Regions from separate parts of the Paenibacillus pseudetheri genome, predicted to be linked through region 3. Evidence: riboswitches for the same ligand, from Rfam matches in the RefSeq annotation. Region 3 holds a riboswitch; each other region holds the start of a gene.
What was found. Region 3 has a riboswitch for cyclic di-GMP ahead of L1028_RS04520 (thiamine pyrophosphate-binding protein). Riboswitches for the same ligand answer to the same signal wherever they lie in the genome.

Region 1 (4,288 bases), on a different contig from region 3:
GTAGCGGAGGGGGCGATCGTGAAGCTGTACGATCCGATCGCTGCTGATAATTTCCGGCAGCAATATGATCATCCGCAGCTCCGTTGGTGCTCGCTTCCCGAGGAAGCGGCTGAGGATAGCGATGCCATATGTTTGCTTACTGCTTGGGGAGTCTTTAAGGATATAAATCTGCAAAAGGTAGCCAACGTTATGCACCGGAAGGTGCTAATCGATGGTCGTAACGTCTACACGAAAGAGCAGATTGAGGGTACTGGCCTATCTTATTATTCAATCGGCCGCCCGCAGTTGAGTGGTCTGAATGATTCTGTAGTCATTGAGGCTGTCGAGATGAATCTTTAGGGCGAACAAGGTTTGAACAATAGAATGATTCAAAGGGATTCTATTCGCTTTAGTTGTTCCCTGCCGTCGCAGGCGGCAAAAGATCTTTAGTAATCATCCCATCAGCTCCCGCTGGAACAGCCGGGAAGCACGGTAAGGTAATGAAAGGTTGCTCCACCGAGCGTAAGCGAGTTGGAGCCATATAAAAAAAGGTTGTTAGGAAGGGAACGGAGAGGATTATTGGAACTGTAGAAGCGGTAGCGTTCGCCTTTATCCTCAGATTTCTACCGCAAGAAGCGGTTCAAATCAGGAAATCTGAGGATAACAGCGATCGGAAGTCCAATATTCCTTGGAGTGGCTTATGCCTAACAATGCCTTTAAATTGGCGACCAAGCAAAGCGATGAAGCAATCCTAATCTTTACTGGCGCATCCCAGCACAATCAGCAAAGCGTAATCCATGATGAATAACAATCCTTTTGCGGAGGCGACAAATTATGAAGTTAGTACTTTTATCAGGCGGTTCAGGAAAACGGTTGTGGCCTTTGTCTAATGATTCACGTTCGAAGCAATTTCTAAAAGTGCTGCAAAGTCCTCAGGGCGAAGCGGAGTCGATGGTTCAGCGAGTATGGAGACAACTGAAAGAGAGAGGCATGGAGGATTCCTCCTATCTAGCCACAGGCCGCAGCCAAGTGGAAATGATTCAGAGTCAATTGGGCGCGGATGTGCCGATCATCGTCGAGCCGGAACGCCGCGATACCTTTCCAGCGATTGCGCTGACAGCAACATACTTATATTCAGTAGCGGGAGTCTCACCTGCGGAGACAATTGCCATCTTACCGGTGGACCCCTATGTGGAGGCTTCATTCTTCGATACGGTAGCTGAATTAGAGCATACCATGCTGGAAAGTGGTGCGAATCTTGCGCTGATGGGGGTTGTTCCTGAACATCCTTCGGAGAAATACGGATATATCATTCCTACCACAGATCAGGCGGGAGAGAATGGTTTTATGAGAGTGAGTCACTTTCAGGAGAAACCAGATCGGATCCAAGCTGAGGAGCTAATCGCCCGAAATGCATTGTGGAACTGCGGAGTGTTCGCTTTTCGTTTAGGGTATCTGCTGGATATTTTGCAGCGTAAAGGGTTGCCATTAGGTTATGAAGAGTTACAGAAACAGTATAAGCTGCTGTCTTCTATCAGTTTTGATTATGAAGTGGTGGAAAAAGAAGAGAATATCGTGGTGCAGCCATATGATGGATTCTGGAAGGATCTTGGAACCTGGAATACGTTAACTGAGGAAATGACTAGCAACCATGTTGGCAAAGGTTTTGTAACAGCGGATTCTGAAGGCACTTGCTTGATCAATGAGCTTGATATTCCTATTACAGTCATCGGTGCAAAGGATCTGATTATCGCGGCCAGCCCGGATGGGATTTTAGTAACGCATAAAGCCGAGAGTCCGCGCATTAAAGAAGTGCTGAAGTCTTTTGAACAAAGACCGATGTACGAGGAGCGCCGCTGGGGACATTATAAGGTCATTGATTATGTGAAATACGATGAAGGGAATGAAGTGCTGACCAAACGAATATTTATTGCCGAGGGTAAAAATATCAGCTATCAGCTACATCGTAAACGCAGTGAGATCTGGACGATTGTCAGCGGTGAAGCAAGCATTGTGCTGAATGAGAAAATGCATAATGTTAAAGCCGGTGATGTAGTTCGTATACCGGAAGGGACAAAACACGCTATTCTCGCTTTAACCGATGTTGAATTTATTGAGGTACAGACGGGATCTGAACTAGTAGAGGAGGACAATATTCGTATTACTTTAGACTGGAATGATATCGAGCTGCAGCAGTTCATTTCTTAGGACTAAAATATTCTAACCTATCTATATAACCACTTTGAATCTATCACTAACAGGTATTTCGACCTAATTATTCAATAATAGACAAAAATCGCTAAAATCACAATTAAATGAAGTCGATATTTACGGTAGAGGGATTAATCCTCCTCAATTTGATAATGGCAAACCTATCGAAAGGTAGGGACGCAAAGCTATAGGGCCTTCGCAAGAGTGGCAGCCTAGCTACCGAAAGGAAGATTTTTTTGAAAGCTTACCGTACGTATCGACTTCTCAGCACGTTCCTGTCTCTGGTCTTGTTTCTGACGGTGATTCCATTGGGATTTGGGAGTGCACCGTCTGCAGCAGGCGCTGCTTCTAGCTCTGGAAATCCGGTAAATCCGGAGACTTCTCCTGAAGCCGTCAAGTTGCTTAATGACCTATATTCTATTTCCGGAAAAGGGATTCTCGCAGGACAGCATGACTATTTGGAAAGTCCGGATGAAATCAACAACAAGCTAAAGACCACAAGCGGACAATATGCTGCTCTTCATGGGTATGAGATGGGTGCGATCAGCGGACAATCTGAGGGAACGGTAGCTTGGCAGCGTCAGAACGTAGTGAACAGCGCTATGAATTGGAGTAGAGGCGGCGGGATTGTAGCGATGACCTTCCATGCGAACTTGCCTGGAACTTCTTATGATTGGTCGAACGTTAAGAGAAGTCTTAGCCAAAGCGAATTCGACAAATACGTAACCCCTGGCACACCGCAGTATAGCAGTCTGATTGCTGAACTCGATAAAGTCGCAGTTTCGTTAAAAAGCTTACGAGATGCAAAGGTGCCCGTTCTATGGAGACCCTACCATGAAATGAATGGCAACTGGTTCTGGTGGGGGAAGAAGAACAATTTTTCCGAACTGTGGAATATTATGTATGATCGTTTTGCTAACGTTCATAAATTAAATAACTTGTTGTGGGTTTGGAGCCCGAACGCTCCAAATGCGTGGTCAGATCCTTATGCCCTTACTTATCCGGGTGCGGATAAGGTGGATATTTTGGCAGCAGATATCTATGAGAATGACTACCAGCAACAATATTATGACAGTTTGCTTAGTCTGGCTGCTGGTAAACCCATTGCTATCGGAGAGAATGGCGATTTGCCAAATCCGACCAAACTGTTGCAGTCGCAAAGTAAATGGGTATTTATGATGAGTTGGGGAAAATTTCTATATGAAAATAACAGCATAGAAACGATCCAAACCTTTATGAATAACAGCTTTACACTGACTCGGGATAAATATAACTCGGGGATGCTCCCGCCCGCTAACGAACAGGAAGCACTCCCTCCATTGAAGAATGGATTGAAGGGTGAATACTTTAAAAACATGCGGCTATCGGGAACACCAGCCCTGACTAAGAACGATGCAGTGATTGATTTTAACTGGCAGTTAGGAACGCCGGATGCTTCTCTTGGTATAGACAATTTCTCTATACGCTGGAGCGGTAAAATGAAGGCTCTATATAGTGAAACTTATCAAATCTACAGCGCATCTGATGATGGAATACGTGTCTGGATTGATGGGATACCCGTAATTGATAGCTGGATAGAGCAGAGTGTAACAGAGCGTCAAGGAAGTATCACTCTGAAGGCCGGACAATTGTATGATATCAAAGTGGAATATTACGAGAATCAGGGGGACGCCAGAGTAAAGCTGATGTGGAAAAGTCCAAGTCAGCCGAAAGGAACCATTCCTTCTAGCGTGTTGTTCCTCTCAGATCTCACCTAAGCGATAGTCCTCATTTGGCTAAAAAGATGCTTGTCCTGAACAGGAATATGATCACTTGAGCACCTGTGGAGGCTGCCGGAAGGAGGATTAACTTGCGCTTTTATTGTAAGTACCCGTTTCTTGTCACTGTTGTGCCTGTCCTCACAATATTTATTTTGTCTTTTCTGCCGTTGAGTGAGGCACGCAGCCTTCTTGCGCCTCAGAATGTTACCACATCAGCTACCACTACAACAACTACTTCCACAATATCTATCACACTACCTGCGGTACCCATTAATCCTTTAGCTTCTGAGGAAGCCAGTCAACTGCTTAATGATTTGGCCAATTTCAGCGGCAAAGGG
Region 2 (4,288 bases), on a different contig from region 3:
CACGATTAATCTCTTGCAGACTGGAGATCGGTACGGCTGTAGTGCCTGCCGCTGAGCGCTCTGTTTGAAGAGGAATGAAGGCTTTAGGTTCTTTTTTCTTGTGATTGCCTTCTTTCATACTATCGTACGCACGTTGCAATACGCCTTCTGTTTCAACGTGCATCTTTTGTACATCTTCAGCTGTAAGGATTTTTTCACGCTGTAGCCGCTCCGCATACACCTTGTAAACGGTTGGATGATTACGTACCTTACCGTATACGATAGGTTGTGTAGTTTCAGGATCATCCATTTCGTTATGTCCATGACGACGGTAGCCGATGAGATCAATAACGAAATCCTTTTTGAATTGATTGCGATATGCGCTAGCTAAACGAACAGCTGATATACAGGCCTCAGGATCATCTGCATTGACATGGATAATTGGAATTTCATATCCTTTGGCGATGTCACTCGCATAATGCGTTGAACGGGAGTCTTCACTTTCTGTCGTAAAGCCGATCCGGTTATTAACAATGATATGGATCGTTCCACCATTCTGATAACCTTGAAGTTTGCCAATATTAAGTGTTTCTGCAACAATCCCTTCACCTGGAAAAGCTGCATCGCCATGCATCAGTACCGCCATAGCTTTACTGGTATCAATCTTCGGCAATCCGGCTGTGCTCCGATCTTCTTGAGCAGCACGAGTGAAGCCTTCCACGACAGGATTGACGAATTCCAAGTGACTTGGGTTATTCGCTAGTGTTATTCTTGTGCGTACGGTTTCTCCTTCACGGACAGCGCGGTCTGCACCGAGATGGTATTTCACATCACCCGTCCAGCCATAGTTAATGCCTGTAGAGCCTTCGGAAGGGAAGAGCTCCTTGTTCGGAGAATGATGAAACTCTGAAAATATAATATCATAAGGTTTGCCCAAAATATGTGCAAGAACATTGAGGCGACCACGATGCGCCATGCCCATCAGAATATGCTCTGCGCCGTCATGCGCAGCAGCGCGTACGATTTCATCCAGCATCGGTACGAGAGCGTCATTGCCTTCCAAGCTGAAACGCTTCTGACCCACAAAGGTTTTGTGGAGGAAGGTTTCGAATTGCTCTACTTGAATCAGGCGATTTAGTAGCTCCTTACGTTCTGCATTATTTAAAGGCGCTGGTGAGCTTGTTGATTCTGCCTGTCTGTTCAACCATTTCAGTTCTTGTTCTTCATGCACATGCCCGAATTCATAGGCGATTGTCTTGGTGTAAGCCTGACGCATACGCTGAACTGCATCCCATCCGGTATGCACATCATTTGGCGCATTCTCCCAAATGAGCGTGGCAGGTAGTGCGATCAAATCCTCACGAGTCAGCTCGTAGGTTTCGAGTTCGAGATATTTAGCCATGGGATTGTGATCGCGCTCAAGCGGATCAATATCAGCGGCCATATGGCCATATATACGAATATTAGCGATTAGCTTGGAAGCTCTTACTGCCTTTCTAAGCCATTCGGTGTCTCCCGAGATGCGAGGCTGAGGAGCCGGTTCGCTATCCAGTGTTAGGGGTGGGGGACCCGAATTTGTAAAAAGCTCGCGATAATTATTCTCTACGGTGGAAGGATCTTTCACAAACTGTTCATATCTTTCTTGAATGTAGCCTAAATTGGGTCCGTAATACTTACTCCAAATGGATTCGTTATAGGGCTCTTTGGCTGCCATGAATACATCCTCCTTAACGGATGAACTCCATACGTGACATTTTGTGTCAACGCTTACTGGAGCTGTGATGATTGCGGTTTCATTTCTCATCTTATTGTGCTACTTTCCACACGTGTAATCAATTCATTCTTTCGTCCAATACGTTCGCAAAATGGTATGGGTTAGCTTGTTCTAATGAAAAGAACGCTGTTTCTTCTCATTACCCATTCCTAAGGCCTACTAAAATGATTCTAATATCCTTATTTTTAACTAATAGGGAAGGAAGCATCATTATATTGGCTTAATTAATTTTAGAATAGGACGAGTATCGTGTTAATAGGACAAGATATCGCACAAAAGAGCTTCTATTTTTTGTTTTTTAATGGAAAAACTAATCAGAAATCGACACACTTTTCCACTTTAGTATAGTATAATGTTATTGCAGTTAGCGATTTTCATATATTTCAAAGTAGATCCTTTCGTGTAAAGGGTCCAGTAAAAGGTAAACCTGCCGAAAGGCAGGGGCACAAAGTCGCGGGTCTAAGGTAGAAATACTATGACAGCCGGATTGCCTGGGGACGTAAAATCTTAGGAGGAGATTTTTTGGACAAGTCCAACCAGGGAAGCAACAGAGAACAGCAGGTCATTGATCTAGACGTTGAGTGGGTACATTTATTATTAGCAGCTAAGAAGGCTGGCATAAAGGCAGATGAAATTCGTCGATTCTTCCATGAGAAGACTGTGCAAGCCGTGCAGTAATACATTTAGTGCGTTATATTTTGAAAAAGGGCACAGCGATAAACTCGCTGTGCTCTTTTGCGGTATAAATCAAAGTGTAATTTTCACACCGTATATGATTATTGTATTCTGCAAGAATTCAAACGCCTTCGCAGTCCATGTTAGGAGGGCGAAGGCGCTTATGTTTGATAGTATGAGTAGAAGAGGATCTTATCAGGTCGGGTGCATATTAATCCTTCTGATCAAGGCGCCATTTCTGGTAGTCCAGAAACTCCTTGAATTCGCGTTTGCTTATGCCTGAGGCCATAGCTTCCTGCACCAATCGGAACCATTCCGAATCTAAAGGTGATTCCTCAGCATCATTAGGTTCTCCATAGAGCAAAGCGTGGATAGATACCTGAAGCGCGTCGGCGATCTTTTCGATAAACTGGATTGAAGGATTGGATTGGATGTTTCTCTCCACATTGCTAAGATACGACTTAGCAACATCCGCTCTGTCCGCAAGCTCAGATAGGGACAAACCCTTTTCTAGGCGGAGATGCTGGATACGTTGGCCCATATTTTGTGGCACTATGCTGACGCCCCTCCGTAATTTTTGTTATTAGTATAGCAAATATCAATAAATTCGACAAAGTTTATTGTAAAGAGAAAAGCAGCATCTGCTTATCCGCTTTCCGGAATAAGAATCTGCTGCTCTTCGAATGGAAGACTTATTAGATTAGTAGTCAGTTCCTCTGGCTTGTTTAGCAAAGAAGTCCCAAGTCAGTGTCAACACATCTTTTTGGAAAATGTTCTGATCTTTACCGTCATCTACAAATTCGAACTTAACGGTGAAGCTATCAGATGTACCTGCTTTAATACCGGATGCTTCATTGCCTATGAACGGTAATTTTTCTACGAGATCAGGTGTTGAATTTTGCAAATCAGCTAGTGTTGTTTCATAAACTACAATATCCGGAATAATGTTACCGCTCTTATCCTTATTTTGCAGGAATTTAACTTTAATGAATTTACCTAAATCAACACCATTGTTGTTACCACCTACGTCATTAACGGAGTATTTTGTTTTGAGAACAATAGAGCCGATATCGATGTTACCATCATTATTCAGTTTGAAATCTCTTTTGATAGTATCACCTGGTTTCAATTTATCCATATTAACGATAACAGAAGGGTCAGAGTTCAAATCCAGTGTACCAGCTGCGAATGTAGAGGTACTTGTTGCAGTGTCGCTAAAGTAAGCGAAAGTTCCTCCACCAATCAATGATAAACCCAGTGCTGCAGATGCTACGCCAAGACCCAATGTTTTTTTGATACCCATAATTAAAATTCCTCCTCGGTTTTTGTGGTTAAATTTTATATATTGTAACTTCCGGTTCGTAAGCGGAAGCGGACAATCAACGAATTACTGTATTTCGGTTGGGGGTGGAGAGGCAGGCAGTATGGCTGCATTTTTCTTTTCGAGAGCAGCTACAGCCTTCCATGATGAATACAGGGCATAGAGCAGGAGCATCAAGCCTGGTACGATCATGAGCACGACACTTCCGGCTTTGGAAACCGCGAAATTCATAGCGTAACCTACGTAAGGTACGGTGACCCCTGTATACTCAGCTACAACATTCGTGGAACTGGTAGGGTTCATATCAGGTGCATCATTGTTATCGCCTTTCGTACGATACATGGCTTCACCAGTAGCTTTGTTCATTGTTGCTTCTACAACACGGTGAGTAATGAGCAGGTTTTCTTCATTTCTAAAGGTGATAACATCGCCCTTTTCGAAACGATTCATATCTCCTCCCGGTTTTAAAGCGACAATCGATCCGGTCTGAATCCCTGGTTCCATCGAACCTGAGAGTACCGATTTGATCTGGTATCCGA
Region 3 (4,288 bases):
AAGTACGGTGAGCTGTCGGAGGGACCTCATCACGGTCTGTTAACAGTTCAATGACGGCAACACGGTTAATTGCAACAGCGTCCTTGATGGCTGTTTCGAATTCCTCCGCTGTCTCACATTTATAACCCGTAGCGCCTAGTGATTCTGCGAATTTTACAGCGTCCATAGGGACTTCGTAGATAGTTCCGTCAATACGTCCTGTAGTCTTTTCCATACCTTTTAGAGCCATATCTAGCTGTTTATTATTTACAACAATGAATATGACAGGAATATCCTTGCAGACAGCAGCGTTGATCTCTGCTCCTAGCATCATAAAGCATCCATCTCCTGTAATGCAGAAGATCGTTTCTTCTGGAGCAGCAACCTTTGCACCAATCGCCATCCCGATGGAATTACCCATACAAGCAAAGTAAGCATCGAAAACAAAACTGCCCGGTTTCTTAACCTTGTACCATTTCGCAGCATGGAAACCGTGACTTCCATCATCAACAAAGACTGTGCTGTTATAAGGAATCAAATCACTCATCGTACTCAAGACCGATGCAAGTGAAAGGCTTGGTAAAATCGGAGGCTCTTCGGTATAATCGGAATTTGTCGGTGCTTCGCGTTTTGTGATGTTGTTCGTGTCAATATTATTGAGATAACAAACTAGATTGTCGCGTAGATCTCCAGTCACTGGAATCGTTTTAGAGAACAATATTTTTCCGACAAAAGTCGGATCGCTATCAAACTGAATTAATGTTGTAGGATGATTTTCCCTTTTAAGATTACAAATAGTCATATCACTTAAACGTGAGCCGAGAACGATAAATAGATCACTTTGATTCAATAAGTCATCCCCATGGGTACAACCGCCTACTCCAATTGGACCGTGATAGAGTGGATGATCCCAAGCTATAGCCCCTTTACCACCTGGAGATGTAACAACAGGAATATTAAATGTTTCCGCTAATTGAATTAGCTCACTATGTGCTCCTGAGCGGTTAACGCCTTTCCCAGCGATAATTATTGGATTCTTTGAGTTATTTATAGCATCAAGTACACGGTCGATATTTGCGTGGCTAACCAGTGATTCGCGTTCAGGAATTACAATATTACATTCCTCTAGCAATTCCGTTTGTACATCAAAGGGAATACAAAGGTGAACGGGGCCGCGATTACCGCTCAAAGCAATGGAAATGGCATGATTAAAGATTGTGCTAAAGTGATCTCCACGTTCAATAAGTTTGCTATATAAGGTGGCAGGTCTAAACATATCAGCTAAATCAGCTAGAAAAGAGGTAGAGTCCTGACATTGGGGAATTCCAAGCTCTTTAATAGATTGATGGCCAGTAATAAATAGGACAGGTAGGTTGTTGGCCTTAGCATGTGCTGCTGCAGTTAATAGGTTTGTTCCACCAGGACCTGAAGTACCAAAAGCTACACCTAGTTTTCCAGTTTTCAGCGCATACCCGGCTGCTTCGAAGCCGGAACTGGACTCATGTCTCCCAGGAATAAATTCAATACCATAATCTACCATTTTGAGAACGATAGGACAAATGGATTTGCCAATAATACCAAAGGAATGGGTAACACCTAGGTTCCGTAGTGCTTCCGACATGTAATCTGCGACTGTCTTCAAAAAAATACACCTCACAAGTTGATTGTTATTTTGAAATCAAACATTAGAAAACCTGTGCTCTGAAATAGGGCACAGGTTGGTGGCATAAATCGCCATAGAGACTGAACAATAGTTCAGTCGTCTTGGTTTTCAGCAACCTGGCAGTCATGGCCTCTGATTTAAAAATGAGGCTGTAGATCCATGGTTTTGCGTCATCCTCTTTCGAAGATTTTGCCAATATTAATTTTAAAATTTATAAGAATAATTTTCCTTTACAATATATTCCTAGAGGGCCTTTGTCAATATATTTTCGCAAATTAACTCGAATTTTGACGAAAGTCTTGTCCAACCTATGAAGTAATAGATATCCAAAAAAACTTCCCCCTAAGTCAAAAGTTAGGGGGAGTTTTTTGGATTTGTTTATATGATTTGCAAATGACTTAAAACTTGAAAATATGGATGGTCTTCTGTAGATTAAACACAGCCTGTGTCATTTTCTCAGTTTCTTCAGCGACGGACTGCAGGGCATTAATTTGTTCATTCATAGCGGCGGATACTTCCTCGGTGCCGGCAGCGGTTTGCTGTGTGATTGCAGAGATATTCTCTATTGCACTTGAGATTTTCAAGGCACTTTCCAACATCAGATCACTTTCAGCAGAGAAGGAAGAGATTTGCTCGGTAATATACTGCACACTTTGCACAATTTGAGCAAAAATATGAGCAGATTGAGTGATCATCTCATTCTGTACCTGTACGACTTCTTCGTTGATAGCGATATTGTCAATCGCTTGTTTGATATCAGTTTCGATGCTCCGAACTAAGCCAAAGACTTCCTTTGTTGAAGCCGTTGATTCCTCGGCAAGTTTACGAACCTCCTGTGCGACTACAGCAAATCCTCGACCATGCTCTCCGGCACGTGCTGCTTCGATGGAGGCATTCAGCGATAAGAGGTTGGTCTGCTCAGCGATCTCTGTGATGGTTTTTGTAATCATCGTAATTCCGCGAGCATTTTGAGACAGGGCTTCGATAGTATCAGCTACTTTTTGAGTAGCCTGGATGTTTTTACGCATGCCTTCAGCTTGAGTATCAACGGATTGCCGTCCTTGTTCAACTAGTTCTAATGTATGTATTGAACGTCTGTTCATTTCTTTCGTTGAGTTCGTATAATTGGATACTTTATTCTCAATATCTTTAATGGATTCTGTCATTTCAGCGATATCCGTAGATATTTCATTTGCACCAAGAGCTAGCTCGTTAGACGAAGAGGCTACCTGTGCCATGACAATTTTTAAATTCTGATTCTTATCTTCGATTCCACGGCTTGCATCCATAACTTGACGAGTGATTTGTGATGCTTCTGTCAAAATCTTCTTGAGCTTGTCAATCATAGTATTAAAGGAACGACTTACGTCCCCCATAGACCCGTTCTCGTCGGCTCTACTTGTAAAATCCCCTTTTGAAATACTATGAGATACATTCGCGATATCATCAAAAGAAGATGTAAGCGTTCTCTCGACAAAGCGGGCCACGGGTAAAGTTAATGCAGCAAGAACAACGATTAGTACAATACCCAAAATAATGTTGCCTAAGATCATAAAAGTAACTAAAACAGGAATGGCAAATAGTGTGGCAACGAGGTAACATCCGGCAACAATTCTTTGTTTTAACGGAAGTTTATGCATCCAGTTCATTGGTATAATGTCCTCCTTATTAATATTATGTATTGGTGTTATTATATGGGATTTAAAGGTGATTGGTCTATAGTAAGAACTGACATAAATCTTCTTTTAGGAGTAGTTCTTTAGATTTCGTGTCAAAAATTCTCATAAATAGCGGAAATTTTTGCGATAGCAGACTTTACCATCTCTAAAAGTTCTTGTGGTGAAAGTACAATAACCGATGGACTAAAAGAAAGGATTATCTGGCAGGCAGACTCGATCGTATTAAATTCGGCATCTAAGTTCACCCACTCTGCATTGCTAGTTGGCTCTATCAATTGGACGGAGACGAATCTTTCTCGCTGTAATTCTTTTAAGACAGATGTTCTGACCCTTAGCTTTACTTGATACTTTGGCAGTGCTGCTTTAAAGGCCGTGGTGGACTCCTCCCAGTACTGTTTTAAATCAAAGTCATCAGGTCTTTTAAACCACTCATGAGTCTCCTCAACGTTAACTAATCTGGACACGCGAAAAGTTCGTAGTTCATCCTTGCTTTTGGCTACGATATACCAAACGCCGCGTTTTGCAACTAACCCAAGAGGTTCAATGAAACGGACCGTTGTCTCGTTGCTCCGGAGATAAGTGATTTTTACTTTGCGGTCCTCCCAAAGTGCTCCCTGCAGTACAGAGAGGAACGGATAAGTCTCATCCGAAGGATGCCAACTGGCGCCATCAATATGAATACGCTCGCTTAGGTAATTTGCTGGGTTACTAGTTCGATGTGAAGATGCAGCCTCTAGTTTGAGAACAGCGGAAGAGTAGTCATCTTGTATCCCCAGATCCTTCATTATAGATGCGTCAGCGGACAGAAGCAGTGAACCAATCTCTAGTGGCTTCATTCCCGTTAGGGAGGTTCGGTACCCTTCAGTAAGCATCCAACCTCCTTCACGACCACGTTCAGCTAAAATGGGTATCCCTGAAGCACTTAATGCTTCCATATCACGAAACACAGTTCGTTCTGATACCTCGA

Region 1: it holds a riboswitch for cyclic di-GMP, as region 3 does, so the genes downstream of both, L1028_RS13615 (glycosyl hydrolase) here and L1028_RS04520 (thiamine pyrophosphate-binding protein) in region 3, are expected to answer to the same signal.
Region 2: it holds a riboswitch for cyclic di-GMP, as region 3 does, so the genes downstream of both, L1028_RS07635 (anti-repressor SinI family protein) here and L1028_RS04520 (thiamine pyrophosphate-binding protein) in region 3, are expected to answer to the same signal.

Annotation. Positions count from the first base shown of each region.
Region 1 covers NZ_CAKMAB010000012.1:135,908-140,195, forward strand. The annotation lists gene L1028_RS13605 (UDP-glucose dehydrogenase family protein) at 1-339, shown strand, start outside; gene L1028_RS13610 (sugar phosphate nucleotidyltransferase) at 814-2,187, shown strand; cyclic di-GMP riboswitch class I at 2,335-2,414, shown strand; gene L1028_RS13615 (glycosyl hydrolase) at 2,427-3,947, shown strand; gene L1028_RS13620 (glycosyl hydrolase) at 4,040-4,288, shown strand, end outside.
Region 2 covers NZ_CAKMAB010000006.1:123,816-128,103, reverse strand. The annotation lists gene L1028_RS07640 (2-oxoglutarate dehydrogenase E1 component) at 1-1,693, opposite strand, end outside; cyclic di-GMP riboswitch class I at 2,164-2,248, shown strand; gene L1028_RS07635 (anti-repressor SinI family protein) at 2,276-2,431, shown strand; gene L1028_RS07630 (helix-turn-helix domain-containing protein) at 2,640-2,969, opposite strand; gene L1028_RS07625 (TasA family protein) at 3,129-3,731, opposite strand; gene sipW (signal peptidase I SipW) at 3,816-4,288, opposite strand, start outside.
Region 3 covers NZ_CAKMAB010000004.1:26,410-30,697, forward strand. The annotation lists gene L1028_RS04520 (thiamine pyrophosphate-binding protein) at 1-1,621, opposite strand, end outside; cyclic di-GMP riboswitch class I at 1,750-1,846, opposite strand; gene L1028_RS04525 (methyl-accepting chemotaxis protein) at 2,041-3,291, opposite strand; gene L1028_RS04530 (helix-turn-helix transcriptional regulator) at 3,414-4,288, opposite strand, start outside.